Regions from separate parts of the Thermoanaerobacter uzonensis DSM 18761 genome, predicted to be linked through region 1. Evidence: predicted binding sites of a transcription regulator. Region 1 holds the regulator's gene; the other holds the start of a gene.
The links. The regulator ArgR, encoded in region 1, controls arginine synthesis, uptake and breakdown. The targets are predictions, from matches to a motif close to ANTGNATAAANATACA.
Positions count from the first base shown of each region.

Region 2: a site for ArgR is predicted at 10,074-10,089, ahead of argC (N-acetyl-gamma-glutamyl-phosphate reductase). Genes of this name have one in related genera too.

Region 1 covers NZ_FQUR01000008.1:185,101-200,786, forward strand. Annotated here, with positions in the region: gene BUB32_RS04225 (NUDIX hydrolase) at 1-201, opposite strand, end outside; gene BUB32_RS04230 (DUF3866 family protein) at 376-1,452, opposite strand; gene BUB32_RS04235 (UDP-N-acetylmuramyl pentapeptide phosphotransferase) at 1,454-2,266, opposite strand; gene BUB32_RS04240 (glycosyltransferase family 2 protein) at 2,266-2,964, opposite strand; gene BUB32_RS04245 (copper transporter) at 2,975-3,901, opposite strand; gene steA (putative cytokinetic ring protein SteA) at 3,913-5,034, opposite strand; gene spo0A (sporulation transcription factor Spo0A) at 5,242-6,024, opposite strand; gene spoIVB (SpoIVB peptidase) at 6,108-7,421, opposite strand; gene recN (DNA repair protein RecN) at 7,540-9,240, opposite strand; gene BUB32_RS04270 (arginine repressor) at 9,258-9,713, opposite strand; gene BUB32_RS04275 (NAD(+)/NADH kinase) at 9,738-10,589, opposite strand; gene BUB32_RS04280 (TlyA family RNA methyltransferase) at 10,648-11,448, opposite strand; gene dxs (1-deoxy-D-xylulose-5-phosphate synthase) at 11,451-13,313, opposite strand; gene BUB32_RS04290 (hypothetical protein) at 13,323-13,910, opposite strand; gene BUB32_RS04295 (polyprenyl synthetase family protein) at 14,666-15,550, opposite strand; gene xseB (exodeoxyribonuclease VII small subunit) at 15,543-15,686, opposite strand, start outside.
Region 2 covers NZ_FQUR01000011.1:102,356-118,041, reverse strand. Annotated here, with positions in the region: gene argH (argininosuccinate lyase) at 1-146, opposite strand, end outside; gene BUB32_RS07365 (argininosuccinate synthase) at 127-1,359, opposite strand; gene carB (carbamoyl-phosphate synthase (glutamine-hydrolyzing) large subunit) at 1,373-4,591, opposite strand; gene carA (glutamine-hydrolyzing carbamoyl-phosphate synthase small subunit) at 4,578-5,648, opposite strand; gene BUB32_RS07350 (acetylornithine transaminase) at 5,650-6,834, opposite strand; gene argB (acetylglutamate kinase) at 6,821-7,720, opposite strand; gene argJ (bifunctional glutamate N-acetyltransferase/amino-acid acetyltransferase ArgJ) at 7,717-8,937, opposite strand; gene argC (N-acetyl-gamma-glutamyl-phosphate reductase) at 8,982-10,016, opposite strand; gene BUB32_RS07330 (MFS transporter) at 10,229-11,377, opposite strand; gene BUB32_RS07325 (hypothetical protein) at 11,524-11,718, shown strand; gene BUB32_RS07320 (hypothetical protein) at 11,733-11,957, shown strand; gene BUB32_RS07315 (ArsR/SmtB family transcription factor) at 11,959-12,303, shown strand; gene BUB32_RS07310 (hypothetical protein) at 12,400-13,023, opposite strand; gene BUB32_RS07305 (hypothetical protein) at 13,053-13,616, opposite strand; partial or broken gene BUB32_RS07300 (group II intron reverse transcriptase/maturase) at 13,925-14,261, opposite strand; gene BUB32_RS07295 (ABC transporter permease) at 14,352-15,107, opposite strand; gene BUB32_RS07290 (ABC transporter ATP-binding protein) at 15,094-15,686, opposite strand, start outside.

The sequences.
Region 1 (15,686 bases):
CTCTGCAGGTTTTCTATATTGTTTGACTAATAAAATCTTTCCTTCTTCATTAACTGCTACTATGGATACGCCGCCAGGATGCTCAACTATTTCTCGCGTAGTAACTTTTCCATTAGGCAGTTTTACCTCATCTACTCTTAAATTTATTATTTTCCCTTCAAAAATCTTGTTGGTGTTAACTGTAACTTCTTTTTGTTCCAAAATTCATCTTCCTTTCTATGTATAATTTTAACAATAAATACATACTATAGAAATGAGGTGAGAAAAATGATTATAGTGGGAAACACTCTTTATTATGCTGGAAAATTTTCCACACTATTATTTTTATTAAAGGAACTAAATAAAAAATACAAAACTTTAGGAGAAGTAATCAAATCAGTTTCGCACTAATTTAGACGACACATAAAGGGCTGCAGCTCCGCAAGCATTAAAAAAGTCTGGCTCACTTTCATAATTTCTTCCCATTGTTGATAAGTTAAGCCCAGATTCTTCTATGTATTTTCTTATAATTTCAGCTTCAATAAATTCTATTTTATATCGCGAAAATACAGGATTTGAATTTATCTGCTCCTTTATTATTTTTTCTTTTTCTTCTTCCATTGTAGGAAAAGTCAAAACACAGGAACTGTTACACAGCTCTAAAACAGTTATAGTATGGTGACTAATCCCTTGATGTCTCTGCCTTTTATCATTAAACCCAATTCTTGGGATAAGTACAGGCTTACCTCCTAATTTATTTGTAGCATCTATTATATGGGCTTGTTCTACCCCTGAAAACCCATATTTGGTTCCTGTGCCAATTATTCCTGGTCCCATTGCTACTATAACAACATCTGCTTTTAACACTTCCTTTGCACCTATCAAAGCAGTATAAATATTTACACACTCATAATCTCCTCCAAAAGCATGTCCAATTGTAACTGTTTTATCTATTATTCCCCTCTTTTTAAGCTCAAAAACTGTATTGCTGAAACTAATAGGCAGACATCCTCCATCTGTCATCACATACGTAATTTTAAGGTTAGGATTTGTACTTTTTAACACTAAGGCTACAGGTGCTACCATACTGTGAAGTTCTCCAACTATTACAGGCAAATCTTCTAAACTTTCGAACTCTTCAAAAGCAGTATGATAAGGATTGTTTTGCTCCTCCATTGCTAACACATTTATTTGAAAAGGTGTATATCTTAATTTCATAATATGCCCATTTCCTATAGCATCGTATTTAGGGTATTTGAGATTTACAACTATAAAGTCATAGCCCCCTGTTCCAAGATTTAAAAGGCGAGCAGTTCGGTTTACATAAACTTTATCTCCTACTTCTATTTTCCCAGTTACATCGTCATAATTTAAAGCTAATACCTTTTCTCCCTCTGACTCAACCTCTACAACAGTTATACCCTCTCTTTGTGACACAATTTTACTTACCTTAGCTAAATAAACACTAATCACCTTATCTTTCTCCTTTTCTTCCTAACATATCGAGGTAATTTAAAAATTTATTTTTTTCGATTAAAGCAGTCAAAGAATATTTTTCTGTAAAAATATGTAATAAAATTAGCAATGCCAATATTATCAACTTGTTATATAAATCAAAAATAAGAATACTGCTTATTCCCAAAGACATTCCTAAAACATTTGATCCAGTATCTCCCATCATCACATTTGATTTTAAATCCTCTGGCAAATACACTAAAAGAATCAGAGTAAGTAATATCAAGAAATAGAGATGAGCCTTTCCAATTATTAAAAAAATCAAAGAAATAGCTAAAAAAATTTTTCCACATCTTCCAGGTCGCAAGTCTACAAGGTTTAAAAAATTTGTAAAAAGTGCGATTATCAAGGTATTTATTATCAATTCCTCTATATTATTTTTCCCAACATTAAAACTTATAAAAAAAGCAATTAAAACTCCTGATAAAGCCTTTAAACTGCCTGTAGTAGGCTTTCCTTTTAAAAGCATAGTTATATGACCCTTTAGCCCTCTTACACTTCTGTCTCCTAATACATCATCTATAAAACCGACAAAAGAAATCAGTGATAAGCTCAATAAAATTATCTCTTGATATTCTATTCTAACTCCAAATAAATTGAGGATTACAATTGACACAAATAAAGCAGGAACAAATACAATACCACCACAAACAGGTATCATAACTTTTTTATAGTTTTCTTTCAAACACAAAGGCTTGTTAATAATGCTATAAAAAAGCTTTTTTGTTATAACTGTCATTATTAAAGGAATTAATATTTTAGCCCAAAACACTATCTCACCTGCTCTTCTCTAATATTCTTTGAAAACAACTTATACACTAATACTTTTAGTATATCCCAAAACTGCTTACCTCTGTGCAGAAAGCCTTTCAAGTTTCTCCCTGTAACAGAGTGTGTCATATTCACTTCTACTTCTTTTATTTTAAACCCTTTCTTTAATATATCTATTGTCATACCAACTTCTATTCCAAAACCTTTATAAAAAGTTTTTAAACTCTCTAAAACCTCTTTTTTAAAAGCCCTTTGACCTGACAAGACAGATTCAATTTCATATCCTGTAAAGTATTTTACTCCTTTTCTGGCTAAAGTTTTAACAAAGCCAAATCCAGCTTTTATATTTGTCTTTGGAAACTTAGCAATTGTAACATCTGCTTTTCCCTCAAGAACAGGCAATATAAGTTTTTTGACTTCTCGTGACGAAAGACCTACATCTGCATCTAAAAAAACTATCACGTCATTTTTTGTATATTTTAAACCTTCTTTTAAAGCTGTTCCTTTGCCAACATTTCTCTTCATATTGACTATTTTAGCTCCTGCTTTTCTTGCCTTTTCAGCAGTACTATCAGTTGAGCCATCATTTATTACGATGACTTCATCAATTTCTTCAACATCTTTTAATCCTTTTATGGTATCAATTATTCTTTCTTCTTCATTGTAAGCAGGTATCAATACACTAACTTTTTTATTCATCTGTCTACCCTCACTTTTTAGAATTAGCAGCGGAATTATGAGTAGAATTGTCAGCCTTTATAAAAGAATCTGGCATTAAACTCATCGCACTTGGCTTAACTCCATAATTGCCTTCTTTGCCTTCCATTACCATTATAAGTGACGTTTGCCCTATTATATCCTCCACATTATCTATTGTGGAAATATGCTGTTTTTTATAAGCATCAATATAGGAATATTTAGCATCACTTTGTTCAACACCTACAATAGGAACATTAAGTAGTTTCACTTGTTTTATTATAGGAATATCTATAGAAACTACATTATAGTCCTTATTATTACTTCCTCCAGCTATAATTACAAAATCTGTATTACCTGGAATTCCTGTAAAATCTATATAACCATTTGTCTTTAAATAATTAATAAGGTCCACATCCTGACCAGTTACAATTGCATTCGCTAATTTCGAAGCTACGAACTCATTCAGATGTTTTTCGTCTATTGTAACTCCATATTTATTAGAAAGAAAATTTACTAAATTTTCCACTTCTAATTCATTGCCAGTATTAAAGCTGTCTTTTATAACAGTAATTGACTCAATAGTAGCTCCTGCCTTTAAAAGAGCATTTCTCATGCCAGAATATATAAACTCATTTGTAGTTTCAATAATTGCTACCTTAACTCCACTTAACTTATCAGCTACTAACTCAGGAAAAATAATTTGATGATATTGATTATAATACCCTATCTGTTTATTTAACTCTTGAACAGTGTTTTTTAAATTGTTATTTTCTGTTTGTAAATCCTTAAATTTTTGTTCTAACTCGTTTATAATTGCGGTTTGTTGCTCTGAAAAAACCTTTTGCCCATCTAACATAAAACCTATAAAAATACCAATTCCTAAAGCAATAAAAATAGAAGCAATTGTTAAAACATAGTATTTAATATTTATATTCATAAAAATCCTCCTCAAAATCCGATTAAAAGACGAATTCTAAGTTGCAATAGCTTTAATAACTGTTGCATAGGTGGAGAAAAATACGCTATTACTCCAAGAGGAATCAAAGCTGCTAGTATAATGCTAAATATATAAGAAATTTTGAAAGTTTCCCTGTACAGTTTATTTACTCCTTTAGCATCGATTAATTTTTCTCCTACTTTTAATCGCACTAAAAAAGTGCTGGACATTCCTTTTCTCCCTTTTTCCAGAAAATCAATCATGCTGGAATGGGTCCCTACCGCAACAATTAAGTCAGCACCTTTTTCAAAAGCCAAAAGCATAGCTATATCTTCACTTGTACCTGGGGCCTTAAAAATTTCTGCTTTAAGACCTAATGCTGTTACTCTTTCCAAGCCAGGTGCTCTTCCGTCGGGATAAGCATGAACTACGATTTCTCGAGCCTTTTTTAAAGCTTCATCACTTACACTGTCCATATCTCCAATGACTATGTCAGGAATAAGCCCAAACTCTAAAAGAGCATCTGCCCCTCCATCTACTCCTATTAAAATAGGTTTTACATCGTTGATATACTGTTTTATTGTAAATAAATCTTCTTTGTAATCCTTTCCTCTAACGACTACAAGAGCATGTCTATTTTTAAAGCGCGTTTTAATATTGGGTAATTCAACCCCCCCTAGAATAAAATATTTTTCTTTTTTTGCATATTCCAATGTATTTTCAATAAATTTATCCAATTCAACACCTATGTTTTCGCGGCTTTCCTGCAATTTATAGTTTATAACGTCTTTTGTAAGAAGTTTCCCTCTTTTTATAAACACACCGTCTTTATATATTTCATTATCCATTATAGTTATTTTGTCATTTTCTTTCAATAAATCAAAAATGTCTTTTCCTACATCGTCAATAATTGGAATTCCCGCCTCACACAAGATAGAAGGTCCTATGTTAGGATATCTGCCACTTATAGATTTATCAGCATTTATGACTGCCAATACTTTTTTTTCAACTAAAGATTCAGCAGCCACTTCATCTATATCTCTATGATCAATTATAGCTATTTCTCCAGGATTTAATCTTTTCACTAAATTTTTAGTTCTTTTATCCATTTTAATTGTTCCTGTTATTTGCATACAAGCTTCCTCCATAAAGTAACATCCCATTGTTTATTATTATAGCATAAAAAATTTTTACATGAAATAAAAAGTCATTTTACTCAGTTATATAAAAATCCTTCCACTTGTTGAACTTTCAACAAATGGAAGGATTTATTACTTTGTTTTATGTTTATCATATTTTAAATGGGAGGTTAAAAAAGAGAAAGCAGGTATCTGCCCCTTTTACCCTGCTTTCATCCCCAACCTCAATTTATCAGCAATAAGCGCAATAAATTCGGAATTTGTCGGTTTACCTTTTTCGTCATTTATAGTATATCCAAAAAGTTCATTTAAAACTTCTGTTTTACCCCTGTTCCACGCAACTTCTATTGCATGCCTTATAGCTCTTTCTACTCTGCTAGGAGTAGTATTGTACTTTTCAGCAATTTTAGGATATAACATTTTAGTTACAGAATTTAAATATTCCATATTGCTAATAACAAGAGAAATAGCATCTCTTAGATACATATAGCCTTTTATATGAGCTGGTACTCCTACCTCATGAATAATTTCTGTAATCATTGCTTCAAGGTCATAATTTTTCTTCGCTTTTACCACAGGAAAAACAGTCTTTGATACTACATCTAATTCAGGTTCCATAAGCTCAGAAATCCTTTTTGACAACATAGCTAAATCAAAAGGTTTTAAAATATAATAATCTGCTCCTAATTTAATAGCACGTTGAGTTATTTTTTCTTGGCCTACTGCAGATAAAACTAAAATTTTGGGCTTTTTTAATTGTTCTTCATTTATCTTTTCCAAAACACCAATGCCATCTAAATAGGGCATTATAATATCTAAAATTAACAAATCTGGCGATTGATTTTTAATGAGTTCAATCGCTTGGTTGCCATCATTGGCAACACCTACCATTTCAATATTTTCTTGAGTAGATAAATACTCAGCTAAAATAGTTGCAAACTCTTTGTTATCATCTGCTATTCCTACTCTAATCTTCTTAACCAATTATTTAACCTCCCATTGCTAATATTAGTATATAATATTTATTCTACATAATATTTGAATTTCCTTCTTTTTCCCAAAAAATTTTAATTATTTGTAAAGACTTGCTTATTATTAAGTAGACTATTCATTTCATCGATCATCCATTCTGCATAAACAGCATATCCTTTTGTAGGGTCATTAACAAAAACGTGAGTAACTGCTCCTACCAGTTTCCCATCTTGTATAATAGGGCTCCCGCTCATACCCTGTATTATACCTCCAGTCTTTTTTAATAAATTCTTATCAACTATTTTAATTATCATGCTTTTAGAACTAGGAGTTTCTTGATACACTTTTTTTATAATATCAATATCAAATTGCTGTATGCCTGTATTGTCAATGGTAGCCAATATTTTAGCTGGCCCTTCTTTTATTTGGCTTTGATACGCTATGGGAATCTCTCCATACAAATCGTTCTTAAAATCTTCATACATATTTCCGTAAATTCCAAATTCAGTATTTTTTAATATATTACCTATTGTATCAACTTCTTCTAAAAAAATCCCTTTTAATTCCCCAGGTTTACTTCTTCTTCCCTGGTCAATAGAAGTAATTCGAGAATTCATAATCTCTCCATTTTCTATTGATAACATATGACCAGTGTCTATATCAGTTATAGCATGACCTAAAGCTCCATACATCTTGGTAGCAGGATAATAAAAGGTTAAAGTACCTATACCAGCAGTGTGGTCTCTCACCCAAAGACCTATTCTGTATTGTCTATCTTCTTTTGACTTTATAGGATAAATGGTAGTATAAAAAATATGATTTTTTCTATTTATTTTTAACTTTAAGGCTTTTCCCTGTAATTCATTTGCAATTTGTGTAATATCTTCTGCTTGCTTTATTTCCCTGCCGTTGACTTCTAATATTATATCTCCTATCTGTATTTTACCTTGCTTATAAGGACTATAAATTTTGCCGTCCTCTCCCATTATATCTGAGTAACCTACTACTAATGCTCCCTTTGTATTTAACTTAACCCCTATCGCTTGACCGCCGGGTACTACTTTTATGGTCGGAACAATGTCAACACTAATATGCTTTAAAGGAAATATTCCAAATAGCTTAAAATCCAAATTTACTGTACCGGTGTTTACTGCTTCAATAGTAATAGGTTTTTTCAAATTTAAAACATTTTTATCTTCTGTATCATTAATTTTTAAAAAACCTTTTTTATCAGCTTGAAAACTTACTTTTATTGGTATATTAAAGTTATAATTAACTTTTTCCCCTTGAAAAAATTTAAAACTTGAGGGGGTTTTTGCTATATCCTGTATAGGAGTAAAATAATTTGCAAATACTAAAAAAAAGCTTAAGGATATAAAAAGTAATAATCTTATTGTATTTTTTGTCATTTTCTCACTTCCTTTTTTGCGGCTTATTTAATCTAAAATTAACTTAACCTTTTTTAAAGTTTTATATACTGTCAATATATTATCCGATAGTAAAAGGAAGTGAGATTAAACTAAAATATTAAATTTTGCTTTTAAATTGAGATGCAATATCTAATAATTCTTTTGAATGTTCTAAAGTAGTCTGAGTAACACGCGATCCTCCCATAATACGAGCTAATTCATTTATTTTGCCTTGATAGTCAAGTTTTTCCACATTTATGTAAGTTCTTTCATTTTTTGCAATTTTGGAAATTCGATAATGTGTATCTGCCATAGAGGCAATTTGAGGCAGGTGAGTAACACAAATCAATTGAAGTTTTTTGGAAAGATATGCCATTTTTTCAGCTACTAATTGGGCAGTTTTCCCGCTTATTCCTGTATCAACTTCGTCGAAAATCAAAGTGGAAATTCCATCTGCGGAAGCAAGAATAGTTTTTAACGCCAGCATAATTCTCGAAAGCTCGCCACCAGAAGCAATTTTAGATAAAGGCTTCAAAGGCTCTCCTCTATTTGTAGAAATTAAAAATTCAATTTTATCAAATCCTGTTTCAGTAGGTTCTTCTATTTTTTCTATATTCACTTTAAAATAAGCATTTGGCATATTAAGTTCACCCAAAATTTGATTTATATTTTTTTCTATATTGTCTGCTATTTGCTTCCTTTTGAGATGTAATACTTCACCAACTTCTAAAATTTTTTCCCATAACTTTTGCTGCTTAAGCTTCAATTCTCGTTGCTTTTCTTCAAAATTTAATATATCCTCTAATTCCCTTTTTTTATTTTCTTTAAATTCTAAAACATGCTGTATTGTAGGTCCATATTTTCTTTTCAAGGAATTTATTTGATCTAATCGTATTTCTATTTCCTCTAAACTTTGCTGGTTAAAATCTAAACTATTCAAGTAATCCCGTATCTGTAAGGCACAATCCTCCAATTCATAGAGAATATTCTCCAGCTTATCTTTTAAACTTTTTAGCTTTTCATCTATAGAAAGAGCAGTTTCTAAATTTTTAATTGCAATATGTAAATTATCTAAAACAGAAAAGCTCCCACTACCTTCGTACAAAATTTTGTAACTAGAATTCATAGCAGTAAATAATTTTTCGAAATTCATCAGCAAATTTCTTTTTTCCACCAACTGACTCTCTTCTTCTACACTTAAATTCGCCTTTTCAATCTCTTCAATTTGATACTTTAAAAGGTCAATTGTTTCATTTTTTTCTTTTTCATCTTTAAAAAAAGCTGAAATCTCTTTTTGTATCTTGTTATATTCTTCTAACAGCTCCTTAAATCTTTTTTTTAAAGTTTTAAACTCTTGGTCTCCAAAATTATCTAAAATAGAAAGATGTTTAGTATTGTCTAAAAGGAACTGATGCTCATGTTGGCCTAAAATATCTACCAAGAAAGCACCTATTTTACTCAAAAAAGAAAGAGGCACTATTCTACCATTTATCCTACAATAACTTCTTCCACTGCTTGTAATTTCTCTATTTATTATCAAAGTATCATCTTCTTCTAAACTCAAACCTACTTCTTCCAAAATTTCTACGATTTTATCCTTATTGGAATCCACAAAAAATATTCCCTCAACGATAGCTTTTTCTTCACCAGTACGTATTATATCTCTGCTGGCTCGACTACCTAAAAGCAGCAAAACCGAATCAATAACTATAGATTTCCCTGCCCCTGTCTCTCCAGTTAATACATTGAATCCTTCTTTGAATTGTAATTCTACCTTGTCAATGAGTGCAACGTTTTGGATGCTAAGTGCTAAAAGCATAGCAAAACCCCCAAAAATCACTTAACCAACTTTTTGAACTTTTCTAATAATTCTTGAAGAGTTTCTTCATTTCTTACTAAAACAAAAATAGTATTATCTCCCGCTAATGTACCTACTATATTCTTCCAATTTAATGTATCAATGGCCTCTGCTGCTGCAGGAGCTGTGCCTGATAACGTTTTTATGACTATGATATTTCCGGCATAATCAACGCTCACTATAGACTCAGACAATAAAGTCATTAGTCTATCTGTAATATGGCTGTCTACTTTTCCCATCGGGGCGTATTTATATCTTTTTCCATCCTCTGTTAAAACTTTTATCAGTCTCAATTCTTTTATATCTCTTGACACAGTCGCTTGAGTCACATCAATACCTTGTTTTTGAAGTTCAGCTGCTAACTCTTCCTGTGTTTCAATTTCTTTTTCAGAGATTATTTCAAGAATTTTTGCGTGTCGAGCTATTTTCATCATATTAATCTTCACCTCTTTTAATTTTTATCTTTCTGTAAGTTTGTCCCTCAATAAGTCAAAAAAATTGGTATTTTTTACTTTTATAAGATTGGTATATTCATTGCTCTTTTTAATGTAAATTATATCTCTATAATCAAGTTTATATCCCTGTTGTCCGTCGGTTGTTATCATTAAATCTTGATTCTCTTCGCTTATTTCCAACCTGATGACATCATCTGGTGAAACTATTATAGATCTTGAATATAAAGTATGTGGACAGATAGGTGTTATTATTATAACTTCTACTGTAGGATATACAATAGGCCCCCCTGCTGAAAGTGAATAAGCAGTTGAACCAGTAGGAGTTGCAATTATTACTCCATCTGCTAAATAAGTATCTACATAGTTATTATTGACATAGGCATTAATACGAGCCATTCTTGAAAAAGCTCCTCTTGTAATGACAATATCATTTAAAGCTCTAAAATTAATAATCTCCATATCATTTTTAACTACATTTGCCTCTAGCATCATCCTTTTTTCTACTGTATATTCTCCTTTATATATTTTATCTAAAGAAACAAACACCTCATTTACATCTACTTCCGTAAGAAATCCAAGATGACCTAAATTTACGGCGAAAATAGGCGTGTCAAAAGGCGCACAGAGCCTTGCAACATTTAAAATAGTACCATCTCCACCCAAGGCAATTATAAAGTCGCATTTACCATATATATCTGTAGATTTTCTACCGTATTCATCATAACCCATTTTAGACGCAACTATTTCGTTAAGATATGGTTCAGAACTATGCTCCAATAGCCATTTTACTACAGATTTTGTCACTTCTAAGTCTTTATCTTTATTAATATTTGGAATTACACCGACTTTTTTCATTATAATATCACCACATTTATCATATTCTACAAAAAAACAAATTTTCCTGCTAAAGATTTTATTTGTTCAAATTTTTAAAAGCCTCTTCTACAATTTTCGTAATGTCAAAATTATGTTGTTTTCCAATTCCCTTTTTTCCGCAAATTAAATATTCTATATTGCCTTCTGCCCCTTTTATAGGAGAATAGGTAATACCTATTATACCGTAGTTAAACTTTTGAAACAAACTCACAATTTTTTCAATCACTTCCCTATGAACGGCAGGGTCTCTCACGACACCTTTTTTACCTACTTTTTCTCTCCCTGCTTCAAATTGAGGTTTTATTAAAGCTATCAAATCTCCCTCTGGTTTTAAAAATTTATCTGCAGAAGGTATAACAAGTTCAAGGGAGATAAAAGAAACATCTATTGTGATCATGTCCACTATTTCAGGCAATGTCTCTAAAAATCTTATATTAGTCTTTTCCATATTTATGACACGAGGGTCATTTCTTAAACTCCAATCCAATTGCCCGTATCCTACATCTACAGCATATACTTTCAAAGCACCGTGTTTTAAAAGGCAGTCAGTAAAACCTCCTGTGGAAGCTCCAATGTCTAAGGCAATCTTGCCAGTTACATTAATATTAAATGTTTCTATAGCTTTTTGTAACTTTAGCCCACCTCTACTGACATAAGGCAAAGAATTAGTTTTTACTTCAATTGAAGATTCTGTGTTGACAAACTCTCCAGCTTTTTCAATTTTCTTGCCATCAACATATACTTCTCCTGCCATAATAGAAGCTTTTGCTTTTTCTCTTGAGGAGAAAAGGCCTTTTTGAACAAGCAATACATCCAATCTTTCTTTTTTTGAAGCCATATTTACCTCATTTCCTTATATTTTTGTAGTATAGTATTTGCGATAGACTCGGCATCTAAATTGTATTTTTTAAACAAGCTTTCTACATCTCCATGTTCTATAAATTTATCAGGAAATCCTAAGCATAAAACTGGTTTGTAAATTCCTTTCAAATTTAAAAGCTCTAGTATAGCGTTTCCAACACCACCAGCTATTACATTGTCTTCCACTGTAACAATAAATTTAACTTTGTTTGAGATATCCAAGATCAGCTCTTCATCTAAAGGTTTGACAAATCTCAAATTTACAATAAATGGTTGTAAATCAGAAGCTTTTAAAATCTCTTTCGCTTCTAACACCTTCCCTACCATTCTTCCTAATGCAAAAATTGCTATTTCTGTTCCCTCAGATACTAACTCTGCTTTTCCAAACTCTATACTGCATTCTTTTGTAATATCAAATTCTCCTACTTTTCCCCTTGGATACCTTATGGCAACAGGGAAGTCAAGAGTCCTTGATAATTTAACCATTTCAACTAATTCATTTGCATCTTTGGGAGACATAATCGCTATATTAGGAATTGGCCTTAAATAAGATAGGTCAAAAACTCCTTGATGAGTTTCTCCATCCTCTCCTACAATTCCCGCTCTATCAATTGCAAAAACAACAGGTAATTTTTGTATACATACATCGTGTATAAGCTGGTCATAAGCTCTTTGTAAAAAGGTAGAATACACTGCAAAATAAGGTTTATATCCTTGTACTGCCATTCCTGCGGCAAAGGTAGTAGCATGCTGCTCTGCTATTCCTACATCAAAAAATCTTTCAGGAATCAATTTTGCAAAATGAATAAGCCCTGTTCCCTCTGGCATGGCAGCAGTTATTGCAACAATTTTGTCATCTTTTAATGCCATTTCAGTAAGAGTCTTTCCAAATACATCAGAATAAGTCGCCTGCCCCTCATTTACAAACTTACCTGTTTGTATGTCAAAAGGAGCTGCAGAATGAAACTTATCAGGAAATTTTTCTGCAAATTTATATCCTTTGCCTTTTTTTGTGATAACATGTACTAAAATAGGTCCTTTTATTTTCTTCGCTCTTTCTAAAACCTCTATAAGGCTATCAACATCATGTCCGTCAATAGGTCCTAAATATGTAAAACCCATCTCTTCAAAAAACATTCCTGGCACTAATAACTGTTTTACAGAATCTTTTATCCTTTCAATGTATTTATGAAGACTTTTCCCTATTGGAGGTACAATATTGAGTAAATTATCAACCTCTTGTTTTAATTTATTATAGGTAGGATCAGTTCTAAGTTTACTTAAATACAAAGATAAGCTACCTACGTTTTCCGAAATAGACATCTCATTGTGATTTAGCACGACAATCAAATCCGTTTTAGACCTTCCTGCATTATTTAACGCTTCAAGAGCCATGCCACCTGTCAAAGCTCCATCACCGATTACCGCTACAACAGAATATTTTTCACCCTTTAAATCTCTTGCTGTGGCGATACCCAATGCTGCAGATATAGAGGTGCTACTGTGACCTGCTCCAAATATATCATGCACACTTTCCGCTCTTTTAATATAACCAGAAAGGCCATTGAATTTCCTCAAAGTATCAAACTGGTCTTTCCTACCTGTAAGCATTTTATGCACATAGCATTGATGCCCTACATCCCAGATTATTTTGTCAACTGGCGAATTAAAAACATAGTGAAGTGCAACTGTAAGCTCAACGATTCCAAGATTTGAAGCTAAATGTCCACCTGTTTTAGATACCTTTTCTACTAAAAACTGTCGTATTTCTTCGCAAAGCAGTGAAAAGTCCTTTTTGTCTAATTTTCTTAAATCATAAGGACTATCAATTTGCTCAAGCATTTAAAACCCTCACTTTCTTTTTTTCCTTTTATTATTCTTATAATCTGGCAAAATTTTTATACCCATGTTTTTTTCTATCCAAGCAAGAATTACAGCAACTGTATAAACAATGGACTGGCTTTTAGCTATACCTATATTTTTACCAATAGCTTTTCCTCCAATTGTAATGGCAGATAATAAACCTCCTAAAATCGCAGTATAAAGAGAACCTTCGGGCCCCTCAAAAGCTAATTTTACAATTATTGCCATCAGAGCAGCACCAGAAACAATTCCAGAAATATCTCCTACTACGTCATTACAAAAATTAGCCACCATATTAGCATTTCTAAGAAGTTTTATGCCTTCCTTTGCTCCAAATACTTTTTTAGCTGCCATTGCATGAAAAGGTTCTTCTCTACCTGAAATTACTGCTATACCTATTATATCAAAAACCACACCAATTAACACTATAAAACCAAGAATACAAAAGGCTACAAAGAGATTGCTTTTTTTTAATGCAATATCAGAAAAAAAATTTAATACGGTGGCAAGAAAAAAGGTTATAATAGTTATATGTAAAATCCACTTATAATTCGTATTTATATTTTTATTTTTCATAATAAAAAAAAGACCTCCTAATATTATAGAGGCAAAGTGGTAGCATATTGGGTAAACTTTGCGGCTTAGGTCCAGTAGGATTTCCCAAGCGAGCACTGAACGTCGCCGTTCAGCGGTTCCCCTTTAAGCCCGCTTTTACCTTGTCACCAAAGGTAAGACTGGACTACCACTTAGTCCGCACCGTAATCCCCAATATGCCGCCCGACAAGACGCAGCCTAGGAGTTTTCCTCAACAGAGGAACCAACCCCTATCCTCTTTTGCAATTCGGGTTTCATCAGCAATAGCCAGTAATTCAAGAGCTCTTTGAATTATGGCTTACAACTGATATCCACCCGAATCACTCAAGGCAGGCTACACTGTCCGCAGCTTTATGGCCGCGAGACAGGTTCATCCTACCCCGTAGCCCGTAAAAGCCACGCAAGTAGGTCTCCGCGGAGGAAGGGTCAACGCCCACATGCCATTGTGGATCGCCCCCCCTCCTTAACTCCCAGCACCAGCCCCCAACTGGGCGTTGAAAGCCAGCACCAGGAACTTCATCGATGTGCCCTTGACGGATTTTTAGGCCCGTCTTCGGGATTAGCGCCTCTGACTAGGATACTGCACCACTTTGCCTTTCTTTTCAAGGTATTTTAATTATAACATAATAAAAAAGACAATATCAAACCTCTACAAAGTCGTTAAAAGGTTGCTACATTCCCTTAAATATCAAAAAACTCATTCCCTTTGAAAAGTATTGTCAATACTCCTTTATTCTTCAGTTTACTCTCTCAATTAAATAATTAGACAATTCTTTAAGAAAGAGCGCTTTTTCTCCAAACCTATCTAAAATCTTTATAGCATTCTGTGTAAGCTCTACAACCATCTCATGAGATTTTTCTAATCCAAAGATATTGACAAAAGTAAACTTGCCTTTTTCTTTATCACTACCTACTTTTTTACCCAATTTTTCCTCTTCTCCTATTACATCCAATATATCATCTTTTATTTGAAAGGCAAAACCTATTAAGCGGGCATATTCCCTTAAGGCATGAATATCTTCTTCTGTAGCACCAGCAATGTAAGCTCCTGCACAAACAGAGGCTTCTATCAAAGCCGCTGTTTTGTGTTCATGAATGAATTTTAATTCTTCATAGGTAAGCTCTGTGTTTTGTGAAAGTATATCTACCACTTGCCCACCAATAATTCCTTTACATCCTGAGGCTGTCGCAATTTCATTGGTAGCTTTCAATATTCTTTCATAATCTTCAGGATGTTCTAAAGCATGTCTTACTAACACTTCATACCCTAAATTTAAAAGTCCATCACCAGCTAAAATTGCTATAGCTTCTCCATAAACTTTGTGATTTGTGAGCTTTCCTCTTCTTAAATCATCATTATCCATGGCTGGAAGGTCATCGTGAATCAGAGAATAAGTATGAATAAGTTCAATCGCACAAGCTACAGGAAGAGCTTTTTTTATATCTCCTCCTAAAAGCTCACAAGAAGAAAGGCATAAAACTGGTCTTAACCTTTTCCCTCCCGCAAACACACTATATCTCATTGCTTCATAAATTATCTCTGGTTTTTCATCTATATCAAGTATTCTGTGTAGTTCTTTCTCAACAAGCTGTTGTTTTTCTCTTAACTTTTCTTTAAACATCCTTTTCCTCCTCTTTAAAATCAATTTCTTCATTTTCGTTGATGAGAAGGGTTATCTTTCCTTCAACCTCACTTAACCTTTTTTCTAATCTCTTAGAAATTTCAACACCTTCTTTAAATAAGTTAAAAGACTCTTC
Region 2 (15,686 bases), on a different contig from region 1:
ACTCCAGCTTTATAAAGTCCTTTTGCATGGGCAATTGAGCCTAATATGTCATGCTTTAAAAGCCTAATATCAAAAGAAATGGAGGAATTAAACTCCTCCATTAGTTTGTCCGTCTCGCTTTTAAACCTACCTCCCCACAGCTTCATCCATATCCTTCCTTCCCATTTCCATCAAAGCCTTAATTTTTAAAGAAAGCCCAAAGAGGTTTATAAATCCCTCTGCGTCTTTTTGGTTGTAAACATCATCTTTACCAAAAGTCACAAATTCTTCATTGTAAAGAGAATAAGAAGATTTTACTCCGGCGTTTATGACATTTCCTTTATAAAGCTTTAGTCTTACAACACCTGTTACATTTTTTTGCGTTTCCTCTACAAAAGCGTCTAGCGCGGCTTTAAGTGGTGAAAACCACAAACCGTTGTAAACAAGGTCTGCATATTTCTGTGAAACCAAATCCTTAAACCTCATTGTTTCCTTATCAAGCACAAGATATTCAAGTTCTTTATGAGCAGTGTAAAGCAATGTCCCTGCAGGAGTTTCATAAACACCGCGAGACTTCATTCCTACAAGTCTATTTTCCACAAGATCGGCTATCCCTACGCCGTTTTTTCCTGCAATTACGTTTAATTCTTCTATTAATTTGACAGGTTCTAAGGCTTTGCCGTTTACTTTCACAGGTATGCCCTTTTCAAATTCTATAAGCACATATTCTGGCTTATCTGGGGCTTTGTCAGGTGGAGTGATTATATCGTAAAGGTCACTTTTAGGCTCATTCCATGGGTCTTCAAGGTCTCCTCCTTCATGGCTTACATGCCACAAGTTATTGTCTACACTATATATTTTTTCTTTAGTAACAGGGATCGGTATCCCCTTCTTTTTTGCATAGTCTATTTCATCTTCCCTTGATTTTAAATCCCATATCCTCCACGGGGCTATGATTTTTATTGAAGGGTCAAGAGCATGTATTGATACCTCAAATCTCACCTGGTCATTGCCTTTTCCTGTTGCACCATGAGCTATTGCCTTTGCACCCTCTTTGTGGGCAATTTCCACAAGTTTTTTGGCAATTAAAGGCCTCGCCATAGAAGTGCCTAAAAGGTATTTCCCTTCATAAACAGCACCAGCCTTTAAAGTAGGAAATATATAATCTTTTACAAATTCTTCTTTTACGTCTTCAATATATACTTTGCTGGCACCACTCGCTAAAGCCTTGTCTTTTATATATTTAATTTCTCCTCCCTGTCCTACATCAATACAAGCCGCTATTATCTCACATTCATAGTTTTCTTTAAGCCATGGTATAATTACTGATGTATCAAGTCCTCCTGAATAAGCAAGTACCACTTTTTCGCCTTTTAACATTTTTAAACACTCCTTATAAAACTAAATTTTTGACATTATCCTTTTGTATTTCTTGATATTCATTTACAGATAAAATGGACAAGCCATTCATATTTACCTTTGACACAGCATTTAATGCCGCTTTTATAGTATCTATAGATGTAAAAAGAGGAATTCTGTATTCTACTGCTGTTCTTCTTAACTTAAATCCCGTATTATCAGGTTTTTTGCCTTTTGTCGGTGTATTTACTACAGCGTCAAAATATCCATCCTTCAGCAATTTTATTGCATGATCTAAAGACATAATATTTACATGAATACCAATCAAACTCAAATACTTCCCCGTCCTGTATGTGGCATATATTTCATACCCTAAGCCCTGCAATTTTTCTACTAAAGATACCGCTTCTTGAAAATCTCTTTCCGCTATTGAAAGAAGTATTTTCCCTTTTTTAGGTATTTTAAGGCCTGCTCCTTCTAAAGCTTTGTAAAGTGCTCCTTCATAAGTTAAATCTATACCCATTATTTCTCCTGTTGATTTCATTTCAGGACTTAATGAAACTTCAACATCTGTCAATTTTTCCATGGAAAATACAGGAGCTTTTACAACCGTATATGGGGTCTGCGGCCATAAACCGCCTTTATAACCTAACTCTTTTAGCTTTTTGCCTAAAGCCACTTCTACCGCCAGTTTCACCATAGGTACACCTGTTGCTTTGCTCATAATAGGTACCGTACGCGAAGCTCTAGGATTTACTTCTAACACATATACAGTACCTTCTTTTACTGCAAATTGAATATTTATAAGTCCCTTTACATTTAAAGCTTTTGAAATCTTTTCTGTGTATTCGATAATAGTGTTTATCTCCCGTTCAGACAAACTTCTTGCAGGATATATTGAAAAACTATCTCCTGAATGCACTCCAGCTCTTTCTATGTGTTCCATTATTCCGGGTATTAATACACACTCGCCATCTGAAACTGCATCAACTTCTACTTCTCTTCCATCTATATATTTATCTATTAAAACAGGTTTGCCGGGAGATACTTGGGTTGCATTTGAAACATAGTCGATTATCTCTTGAAGTGTGTTAACTTTTTCCATGGACTGACCGCCTATAACATAGGATGGCCTTACAAGAAGTGGAAAACCAAGTTTTAAGGCTATATCTTTTGCATCTCCTACTGTTAATGCATATTCACCTTTAGGTTGATTAATGTTTAGCACTTTTAAAAGTTTTGAGAATTTTTCTCTATCTTCACTTATATCAATGCTTTCATGGGATGTACCTATTATTTTCACTGCATTTTTAACTAACTCTTCTGTAAGATTAATTGCTGTCTGGCCGCCAAACATTACCATTACACCAAGTGGCTTTTCTTTTTCATATATGTTTAAAACATCCTCCAATGTAATAGGCTCAAAGTACAACCTGTCTCCCGTGTCAAAGTCTGTGCTGACAGTTTCAGGGTTGTTGTTTATTATGATAGATTTAATTCCAGCTTCTCTTAAAGCCCACAAGGCTTTAACAGAACAGTAATCAAACTCAATTCCCTGACCAATTCTTATAGGACCAGAACCTATTACAATTACTTTTGGTATGTCATGGATCTCAACTTCGTCTTCTTCGCCATAAGTTGAATATATATATTGTGTAACTGATTCAAATTCCGCTGCACAAGTATCTACCATTTTATAGGAAGGATATATGCTATATTCTTTTCTTAAGGCTCTCACATCTTCTTCTTTAATTCCCTTTATTGTTGCAATTTCTCTGTCTGAAAATCCCATTCTCTTTGCTTTTTTAAGAATCTCTTCCCTTAACTCATTTTTCTCTATTTCCCTCTCCATATTTATAATATTTAAAAGCTTGTTCAAAAACCATTTGTCTATTTTTGTAACGTCATTAATATAATCAATGTCTATATCGCGGCGAAGAGCTTCTGCTATATAAAATAGTCTCATGTCATTAGGCACTGATATGCTCTTTAGTATTTCTTCTGTTTTCATGCCTTTTATATTGTTTAATTGAAGGCCGTAAGCTTTTATCTCTAATGACCTTACGGCCTTCAAAAGGGAGGCTTCAAAAGACCTTTCTATTGCCATTACTTCTCCTGTCGCCTTCATCTGTGTACCTATTTTTCTATCAGTAGTATAAAATTTGTCAAAAGGCCATCTCGGTATTTTTGTCACAACATAATCCAGTGCAGGTTCAAAAAATGCAGTAGTTTTACCTGTTACAGGATTTTTTATTTCATCAAGTCTAAGCCCTATTGCAATTTTTGCAGCAATCTTTGCAATAGGATATCCCGTTGCTTTTGATGCCAGTGCACTTGAACGACTAACCCTTGGGTTTACTTCTATAACATAGTATTTGTGGCTTTGGGGATCTAAAGCAAATTGGATATTACATCCTCCCTCAATTTCTAAAGCCTTGATTATTTTAATGCTTGCACTTCTTAACATTTGATATTCGTAATCTGACAAAGTTTGCACTGGCGCTACAACTATACTATCTCCTGTATGAACTCCTACTGGATCAAAATTTTCCATGCTGCAAATAGTAATACAATTATCATCAGCATCTCTCATTACCTCAAACTCTATTTCTTTCCATCCGTACAGAGATTTTTCAACAAGCACTTCTTGAGCCATGCTTTTTTTAAGGCCTAAATCTACAATCGATATAAGTTCCTCATCATTGTTGGCTATACCACCGCCTGTACCTCCGAGTGTATATGCAGGCCTTATTATCAAAGGATAACCGCAATTTTTAGCAAATTTTAAGGCATCCTCTACATTTGTGACTGTGATACTTTCAGCAACTGGCTCCCCTATTTCCTGCATTTTTCTTTTAAAAAGTTCTCTGTCTTCTGCAGTTTTTATTGACTCAAAAGAAGTTCCCAAAAGTTTTACATTGTATTTGTCTAAAATTCCTTCTTCTTTAAGTTTAACAGCAAGATTAAGCCCTGTCTGTCCTCCTAAGGTAGCAAGAATTCCATCGGGTTTTTCTTTAGCTATTATTTTTTCAACTACAGAAACAGTAGGATTTTCAATATAAACAATATCTGCTATATCAGTATCAGTCATTATGGTAGCTGGATTGTTGTTTACCAGAACAACTTGTACGCCTTCTTCTTTTAGGGATTTACAGGCTTGGGTTCCTGAATAATCAAACTCCGCTGCTTGCCCTATTATAATAGGGCCCGAGCCTATTACCAGAACCTTACTAATATCCTTATACTTCGGCAAAATAAGACCTCCTTTTGTAAACCATGACTATATCCATGAATTTATCAAAAATCTCTGTTGAATCACGGGGTCCAGGACATGCCTCAGGATGATACTGTACAGAAAAAACTGGCAGAAATTTATGCATAATGCCTTCTACTGTTCCATCGTTTAAGTTTATGTGGGTTACAGTTATCTTGTCTTTATCTATTGACTCCTCTTCAACAGCGTATCCGTGGTTTTGAGAAGTTATATAGTCTTTATTTGTCAGCAAATCTTTAACAGGTTGATTTGCACCTCTGTGGCCAAATTTCATCTTTACTGTATTGCATCCAAGAGCAAGGGCTATTATTTGATGCCCTAAGCATATTCCAAGCACAGGTTTTATACCCATAAAGTGTTTAGTAAGTTCTATTGCATAAACTGCATCTTTAGGGTCACCCGGTCCATTTGAAAGAAATATTGCATTGGGATTTATTTGCATAACATCATCATAACTTGCATTATAAGGAAACACATAAATGTCAAATCCAACTGAATTTAGCATTTTTAAAATGCTCTTTTTTGTACCAAGGTCAATAAAAGCAAGTTTTGGACCAATACCTGCTATACGATACGGCTTTTTCGTAGAAACTTCTTCTAAAAGATTTGCTTGGTCAAATTCTATGTTGTCATCAGGGCTACAAGTTATAATCCCTCTCATAGTTCCATTTTCTCTAAGCTTTTTTGTCAAAGCCCTTGTATCAATTCCCGATAATACTGGTATGTTGTGCTTATCAAGATAGCTCAAAAGTGACTCCTCACTTTGAAAATTGCTAGGCTTATCGCAATATTCCCGTATCACAAATCCCCTTATATGAGGCTTTTCTGATTGAAAGTCGTATTTGTTGATGCCATAATTTCCTATTAAAGGATATGTCATGACAACTATTTGGCCTGCGTAGGAAGGATCTGTTATGGCTTCTTGATAGCCTGTCATCCCTGTGGTAAAAACAACTTCTCCATATCCTTTTTGGTTTTTGCTTATTAACTCACCTTCAAATATGCTTCCATCCTCAAGTTTCAAATAACCTTTCATGCTAAAACCCCATTTCACAAAGTACATCCTCCAGTATTATTAACGCCGTATCTATTTCCTCTTCTGTCACAGTAAGAGGAGGAACAAACCTTAAAACATTGTGGCTGATACAATTTATAAGTAAGCCTTTTTCCATTGCCTTTGTCACCATATTCGAAGCCTCTTCCATATCCATTTCGCAGCCTATCATAAGGCCCTTTCCTCTCACTTCTTTTATGACACTGTATTTCTCCTTTAAATTTTCAAGTTTCTCCTTAAAATACTCACCTTTTTGAGCCACACTATCTAAAAAACCTTCCTTTGTTATTTCATTCATCACTGCAATTCCTGCGGCGCAAGCTAAAGGACTTCCGCCAAATGTGGAGGCATGGTCTCCCGGTTGAAAAACAGCTTTATCCTCTTTTGCGACAATAGCTCCTATTGGGAAGCCTCCTCCCAATCCCTTTGCCAAAGTCATAATGTCAGGAGTTATGCCATAATGCTCATATCCAAAAAGTTTTCCCGTCCTTCCTATACCTGTCTGCACTTCGTCTATTATAAAGAGAATGTCATTTTTATCACATATTTCTCTTGCCGCCTTTATATATTCCGGTGTGGCTTCATGGATACCACCTTCGCCTTGCACTACTTCCAGCATAATTGCACATACTTCATCATCAATTGCATTATAAAGAGCATCAATATCATTAAAAGGTACATATTTAAAACCAGAAAGAAGTGGGCCAAAACCTTTGTGATATTTCTCTTGACCTGTCGCAGTAAGTGCCCCAAAAGTTCTTCCATGAAAAGAATTTTGGGCAGATATAACTTTGTACCTTTTACTACCGTATTTTAAGGATGCATATTTTCTGGTAAGTTTTATTGCGCCTTCATTTGCTTCTGCACCGCTATTTGCAAAAAATACCTTATCCCCAAAGGAGTTTTCTGCGATTATCTTTGCAAGTTCTATCTGGTTCTCATTCCAATAAAGATTAGAACAGTGTATAAGTTTTTCGGATTGGTTCTTTATGGCATTAACTAATGCCTGATGACAATGCCCCAGTGAATTTACTGCAATGCCTGCAACAAAATCGAGATAAACATTCCCTTTGTCATCCCACACTTTTGTCCCTTTTCCCTCTGCTAGGGTAATAGGGTATCTGCTGTAAGTATTCATTAGATATTTCTTATCCTCAGAGGTTATCATCGTCAAAACATTCCTTTCCTATCATAGTACCTATTCCTTCATCAGTAAAAATTTCAAGAAGCAGTGAATGAGTAAGTCTTCCATCGATAATATGAGCTCTTTTTACACCATTTTCAACAGCTTTTATGCAACATTCAAGTTTTGGTATCATTCCACCGTTTATCCGTCCCGAATTCATAAATTCTTTTGCATGCTCTAAGTCCATTCGGGATATTAGGCTGCTTTTATCATTTATATTTGATAGAATTCCTTCAACATCTGTAAGTAAAATTAGTTTTTCAGCCTTTAATGCTTCTGCGATTTTTCCTGCTGCAGTATCCGCATTTACATTGTATGTTTTGCCGTCATCTCCGAAAGAAACTGGTGCAATAACAGGTATATAGCCTTTTTCCAGCATCATCGTTATTACATCTATGTTTACATCTACAATTTTTCCGACGTATCCTATGTCCCCATTCGATATGTCCTTTTCCGCCTTTAAAAGTTTGCCATCTTTTCCACTTATGCCAATCGCCTGGCCACCTAGTTCATTAATTAAAGACACAATTTCTTTATTAATGCGACCCATCAGTACCATTTCAACAATTTCCATAGTGGCTTCGTCAGTAACTCGCAGTCCATTTACAAATTTTGACTCTATCCCTAACTTTTCTAACATCTTATTTATTTCTGGTCCACCGCCATGTACAATTACAGGATTTAATCCTACAAATTTCATCAATACAATGTCCTGCATTACCATTCTTTTTAAATTGCAGTCTAACATTGCGCTTCCACCGTATTTTATTACAACTGTCTTGCCGGAGAACTTTTTAATATAAGGGAGTGCTTCTATTAAAACATGGGCTTTTGCGATTTCGTCACCATATTTTTGCTTTCTAATCATGTTCTATAACTCCCGTTAATTTTTACATAATCATAACTTAAGTCGCACCCCCACGAAGTCGCACTATATTCCCCGGCCTTCATATCTACGGTTATAGTAATTTCTTTTTCTTTTAAAATTTCTTTGGCTAAAGCCTCATCAAAAAAGATGTAACCTCCATTTTCACAAACTTTAATTTCTCCTTTCACGCTTTTTAAATATATATCTACTTCATTTACGTCAAAATCTGCCCCTGAATACCCCACTGCCGCGAGAATCCTTCCCCAGTTGGCATCTTCACCAAATATAGCTGTTTTTACAAGATTTGAGTTTACGATAGACTTTGCAGCTAATCTTGCATCTTCTTCAGTTTTTGCATTTACAATATTTACTTCCATGAACTTAGTTGCTCCTTCTCCATCCTTCACAATAAGTTTTGCAAGGGTTTTATTCACATACTCTAAGGCTTTATAAAACACATCAAATTCATGAGCCCCTTCTTCTATTGTTTTGTTTTGCGCTTCCCCATTTGCAAGTATTATCGCTGTATCATTTGTGCTCATATCCCCATCAACAGAAATCATGTTATAAGTTTTGTCTACAGTTTCTTTAAAAGCTTTATTTAATGCAACCTTAGTTATATTAGCATCTGTAAGTATAAAAGAAAGCATTGTGGCCATATTTGGATGTATCATACCTGATCCTTTTGCAAACCCTGTCATTGTAACAATTTTGCCTTCTATTACAAACTTAGTTGTCACACCTTTTAAAAAAGTATCTGTTGTCATTATAGCTTCAGCCGCCTGGTACCCACCCTCTGTTGAAAGATTTTCTGCCGCAGTCTCAATCCCTTTTAAAACTTTTTCCATAGGAAGAGGTGCACCAATAACCCCTGTAGAACATACCAGCACATTTTCTTCATCTATTTTAAGAAGTTGTGACACTTTTTTTGCCATGTTAACAGCATCCCCAAAACCTTTTTCTCCTGTGCAGGCATTGGCATTGCCACTGTTTATAATGATCGCCTGTGTTGTACCTTTTTCTATTCTTTTCATATCAAGAAGGACTGGCGCCGCTTTAACCTTATTCGTTGTAAATACTGCTGCTGCATTTGCCACTTTTTCTGAATATATTAATGCAATATCCTTTTTACTTTTTTTTATCCCTGCAAAAATGCCTGAAGCTAAAAAGCCTTTTGGCAGTTCAATGCTTCCTTCTAAAATCTCCAACTCTTCCATTATCAAATCCTCCAAATCCCTTTATTTTTTATTTGTGTTTTTATCTAAGGATATATTGGAACTATATCAAGTCCAGTATTTTCATTTATTCCAAACATAATATTCATATTTTGCACTGCCTGGCCTGACGCCCCTTTAACAAGATTATCAATTGCAGACATCACTATTAAAGTATTAGTATGTTTATCAACTTCAAACCCTATGTGACAAAAATTCGACCCATAAACATTTTTTGTTGCGGGGTAATTACCAGGTTGTAACACTTTTACAAAATACTCATTTTTATAAAAATCTGTGTAAACATTATAAACAGTGTTTATATCCATATCTTTTTTTAGTTTGCAATACATAGTACTTAAAATTCCTCTTGTCATTGGCGTAAGGTGGGGAGTAAACACAACAGATACTTTTTCTCCGAAAGCTTTTGAAAGTTCTTGCTCCATTTCTGGAACATGTCTATGCTTTGCAACATTATACGCTTTTATGTTTTCATTGCATTCTGCATACATATTGTTATGGGAGGGATTGTGACCTGCCCCTGATACACCTGACTTTGAATCAACAATTACCTCCCCCTCTATTATGCCATTTTTCAAAAGAGGCATAAGCCCTAATATAACGCTTGTAGGATAACATCCCGGATTTCCTACTACTTCAGCCTCTTTTATAGTTTCTCTGTAAACTTCCGGAAGACCATATACCCTTTTAATACCTTCATAATTTTCATAATCTCCGCCATACCATTTTTTGTAGACGGAATAATCGTCAAATCTAAAGTCAGCTCCTAAGTCAATCACCTTTACTCCTTTTTTCACAGCTTCTCTGGCAATTTTTGAAGCATGACCTGAAGGCAAAGCCGTAAATATGACATCGCATTCTGACATTGCCTTTTCTAGGTTTAAATCTTCCAACTCTTTGTCGCAAAAACCAATGAGAGATGAATAAACATCCGAAATTGCTTTGGTATTATAACTTTGAGAAGAAAGATATTTTATTTCTACTTTTTCATGCTTTGAAAGTATTCTTATAAGTTCGACCCCCGTATAACCCGTTGCCCCAAATATTCCTACCCTCACCATTTAAAGTGCCTCCCTCTTTTACATCCTCTGTCATTTATTAATATATATACGATTTAATTTATATTTATGCATAGAACGTTAAAAAAATATTTCTGCGCATAAATACAATATTTAATTTATAATTATACAACTTTTATTTTACATTATACCACCATACAAAATTTTTTCAAGAGTTTTTCATAAAAAAATTTTGCCTTTTTAAATTCACAAAATTATCTTCCTATCTTCCTAAAAAAGATATACCCAAAGATTAAACCTATGGCAAAAGCCAAAAGAGAATTATAAAAAAACACTGCCTTTATTCCATAAGCGTCACTCAAAAATCCCCCCAGTAAGCTTCCCACAATCCTTGAAATACCCATACCTATTAAATTATTCATGGTCTGTCCCGACGCCCTTAATTCTTTTGGAACTTCTTGATTAATATAAGTTGCCATAGAGTAATATAAAACTATAAAAATTAAACCGTGCAAAAGTTGAAATGGCAAAACCAAATATGCGTTTTGAAAAAGCGATATGATAAGCCATCTTATTGCTGCCACAAAGCTTGCTCCTATAAGCGCTCCTCTTGTGCCTATTTTCTCAAGTATCTTATCGGCATACAGCAAAAAAGGTATCTCGCTCATTGCAGAAATAAAATAAGCCCAGCCCAAAAGCTCATTGTTTCCACCTATTTGTCTAAAATAAATAGGAAAATAAGTATAGTAAAATCCTAACGTAATCTGTACTAAAAAATTGAATACCATCAGCAAAACGAGATTTTTATCTGAAAAAAGCTTCCATATAGAAACCTTTTCCTTTCCAAATTGATGACCTTTTACAACAGGAAGTTTAAATACAATCATAAAGGCTAAAAACAATACTACAATGTTTAAAATAAAAATGCTTCCGATATACCTTTGCACAAACCAGCCAGCTATAACTGACATCACTGCGTATCCAATTGTTCCTGCCATTCTTATTGGACCAAATTTTTGATTTGTTTCACTTAAATACTCTAGTGTTATGGCATCACTTATCGGACCAGTAGAAGTTTGAAAAAATGTGAAAAGAGTTATAACTGCTATGAGATAATAAAAATTGCGGGACAAAGGAAACAATGCCATAGTAAAAATGCTAGCTAAAAATAAAATTTGCAAAACAAAATTTTTAGACCTCGCTCTATCGCTTGTAATCCCCCAAAACGGCTGAGCTATTATAGCGACAAAAGGACCTAAAGACATCAAAATTCCAATTTCACTCTTACTATAACCTATGTAGTCCAGATAAACCGGCACAAAAGTGCCATAAATCGCTCCCCCCATAAAAAATACTGCGTAAAAGATTATAAAAAAATAATAGATAATAGTTGCATATCCCATTTATCTCCCTCTTTCTTTTGTGGATGAAATTTGATTTTACATAATTATAAAAGAACTTACTCCAAATAGCAAATGCATATTGACAAATTATTTCATATGTAATATAATTATTACATGTGAAATAAAAAAATGAGGAGGCTTTTAAAATGGGATTTGTTTATCTTATACTCGCCCTTTCTATCACTTCAATAATTTTTTTAACAGCAATTGTTCTTGAAATAACAAAGCTTCAAGCGCAATATAAGGCTTTTTCTAAATTAACTCAAGAGACACAAGAAAAACTGTCATCTTTACGTCAAAAAGCAGAATCTATTGAGAAATTACTTGAAAATATAGAATAAAAAGGAGGATTAATATGAATACATCGGGCATATACTTATTTGCAATTATCACACTTTTTACGCCTTTTATTTTAGCAGTTATCTTTGCCGTTTTCTCAATATTCGTCTTTGTAAAAGTATCAAATATGCGAAAACAAAATGAGTTGTATATAAAAATGTCAAACGATCTATTAAATGAAATAGATGGAGTAAAAAGTGCACTGGAGAAAATAGAAAAGCTGTTAAAGGAAGTTGATTAAAATGGCTGAACACAACCCCTCACCAGAATATTTAGATCCGGCAAAGATTATAAAAATTTTTGATGCTCTATCCCACCCTGTAAGAATAAAAATATTAGGCATTCTGTATGAAAATAGGCAGTATATAAGCGAACTTGCAAGAATAATGGGCATAAGCAGACCTCTTCTATACATCCATCTTCGCAAATTAGAAGAAGCAGGGCTTGTAAAATCGAGTATGGAAATCTCCAGTGATGGAAAAGCCACAAAATATTATGAATTAACTCATTTTGATATGAGACTAACACCTCAAATGCTTCATGAAATCTCTAAAGAAATTAATTTAGAAGATGAAAAATCTCAATAACGAAAACCCTCAGACAAAAGGAACCGTCCCCTTTGTCTGAGGGTTTTTACTCGTTTCTACATACTGATCTAAAATAGAAATTTAGCCTTAACAGTTTTAAGTTCGCACCATAATAAATCTTTTACTCAAAATAGCAGCTAAATAAATTATTATAACCAGCATACTAACTTTTTCTAATACTCCGAAATATGAAGCGAAAAATACCAATATTATGACAGACATGCTGCCAAATATATTCACCCATGTATCTTTTATGACTTCATATATACTATTCTTTTCTATCGGTATATCAAAGGCTACGTTGTACATACCTATTTCTATTTCTATAATGCTTCGCAACACCTTAGAAAATTTTTCGCCTTTCAAAGATTTTTTATACTTATAGAAGTAAATTTGCTTTAAAACATTTGTGAACATTACAGTTGTAAAAATTACATAAGTTCCAATCTCACCGCCTCTTCCTTTAGCATGAACATAAAATAATATCCCAACTATAAACCACACAAATGTCCTAACTTTTGACCTGCCAATCATTTTATATATAATCCCATCGTCTAGAGGAACTTTGCGCCATCTACTAAAAAACATTTTTCGCTTTTCTACAAAATTGATTGTTAAAGGAGGAATTTTATCTCTATCAGACAATTTGTAAATATAAAGTACCACTTGATATAAAGATTCGAGTAGAATTAAAATGGCATTAAACCATACCACTAACATAATAATAATCTCCTCATAGATATTCTCCTTTAGTAATAATATTCAACTGTAGTCCCGTATTCCCTTCCAATCTCTAATGTTTGGACTTTTATAGGTTTTGTATAAGTTCCATCAGAATAATGTACTAATGTCACATAAATTACATAAACATTCTCATAATTGCTCCAGGCTTTCCACATCCACGCTCCCGTATAAGTATCTTGTAAATAGTTATTATTAAACCATGATATTAATGTGTTTGTAAAGCGATCTATAACAAAGCTCGTAGGGAATCCTAATTTATATTGATAAGCCAGAGAAGCTACAATAAAATCAACTGATAATTTAGCTACATATCTTGCCAATTCATTATTGTTGTGCCTTTTTATTTCTTCCGAAAGTAAAATACCTCCACCAATGTCAGCATTATAATTAGGTAAATAAATAAAATCCATACTAGAAAGTTTAGTATTTTCTACCACACTCATTTCGATGCTACTACCTTCAAAAATCGCAGCTGGTTCATTTTCTAATACGTTATCCGTCGCTCCAAATACAACTGTTGTTGAAAATATTAATATCAAAGTAAGTAATACTGTCACTATCCTTTTCATTTAATTCCATCAACCTACCTTAAAATTAGTCGTAAGCAAAAAGCATTTCTCAAATTCCTTCTCTCTCTTAACATTTTCACTCCTTCCCCAATAATTCTAAGGACTACCGGTAATTCCTTCTATATCCATGGTATCTTATTTCCAGCATCTTGTCAATTGACAAAAGTATAAATTTTCACTAAAATAGCCTTTTCTTTTGCATTTTAGTATAAAAACCGAGTTTCTTTCCTTATATGCTCCTTATTGTAATATTTCTCCATTAACCTCCAAATTCCTTCTTTGATTGCCAAATTGTAATATTTCTGTAAAAAGAACTTTTCTAAGTCCATATCTACAACCCACGCGTATACTTTATTTATATATGCTTCTGCGGCTTTTATTGCGTCTTTTGCACTGCGTCCTGGTCTGAATCCATAACTGCTATCAGAAAATGTATGTTGTGGTTTGTATTTCCCCTCCAGCAGTTGTTGTTTTATGGTTTAAAGTTTTCTTTGAGATACGGTAGAAGTTCATCTACTTCCATCCCATCTACTCCATGGCTTCCTTTATTTGCAACAACGCGCTTGTATGCTTCTTCCATGTTCCCTCCTTCTACTATCATTTCAAGCTCTTGCTGGTATATCTTTGTACTTCGTTTCTTCCATCTATAACATTTCTTTATAAAAGACAAGGGGACGGTTCTTTTGTCTCATTCCAATATGAAACAAAAAAACCGTCTCCTTGTTCGGGAAGAAGTTATATTATTTCAATTTTGTTCATTATTTTCATTGTAAATATGGACAATATTATGCAATATAGTATTGCCGATATAATTGTAGTTAAAATATTTTCTGTACTAAAGGAATTCGCAAGTGAAATTAAGTTGTAGGGAATAAATTTAGCTATTTTATCAATATTTACTAATATTGATGAGACTATATGAAGTATTAATACTAATAATGCAGCTATTATACCTTTTTTCAAAATGCTACTCAAAAATATAAGCAATGTTATTATGAAAATATAATAAATTGACATTAAGATAGATGATATTAATATTTTATTGAAAGCTATGACGTTGTTATGGAAAAGTGTTGTTGCGTAATAGTAATTAATAGCAAATCCAGTTATTATGAAAATTGACAAAGTAACAGAATAATGAAGTATTTTTGATATGACAATAGCTGAAAGGTTAGCACCTTTAGAATAAGGAAACACTAATTTTTGTGAAGACACTTCTTCACTTAGGATTCCCATGAGTGTTAAAAGCACTATAAGTAATGATATTTGATTTAAATCCTTTATATAATTTTGTACTGCAGATTTCATATCAATTTGTATTAAAGAAGCTAAATCACCATTTATTTTATTTTTAAGCATTTCTGGAAGCAATTTAAGGATTATAGGATCAAGTATAGCAAATAGAACAATGCCAATTAGAAGTATTAGATATTTATATTGCCTCCACGATTCTATTATTTCTTTTTTCAAATATGCTTTAAAGGTGTTCATTTTGCTTCACCATCCTTATAAATATGTCCTCTAGAGTATTTTCTCTTCTTTGCAGTGATATAACAGGTATACCAAGTTTTGATATTTCATTGAGGATATTCTTTTTTGCTGCTTCAATGTCATTTACGTAAATACTTATAATATCATTCTCTATTTTAATATCATCAATCCATTTTACATTATTAAGTTTTTCTTCGGCATTGGTAGGTAAATTTTCAAAGACAACATCATACACAGGCTGAATATATTTTTGCTTTAATTCTTTTAATCTTCCTGAAAAGATAATTTTACCTTTATCAAGTATGCCAACATAGTCGCAAACTCTCTCAGCATCACTTAATATATGGGTAGATAAGAATATAGTTTTCCCATTTTTCTTCATTTCCAATATTTGGTTAAGTATATCATATCTGCTTTCTGGATCTAAAGCAGATGTAGGTTCATCTAAAAAAATTATTTCAGGGTTATCTAAAAGAGCCACTGCCAGTCCTAATTTTTGCTTCATTCCTCTTGAATAACCTTGTATTTTTTTGTTGGCAACTTCTTTTAACTTTACTATATTAAGGAGTTCTTCCACTT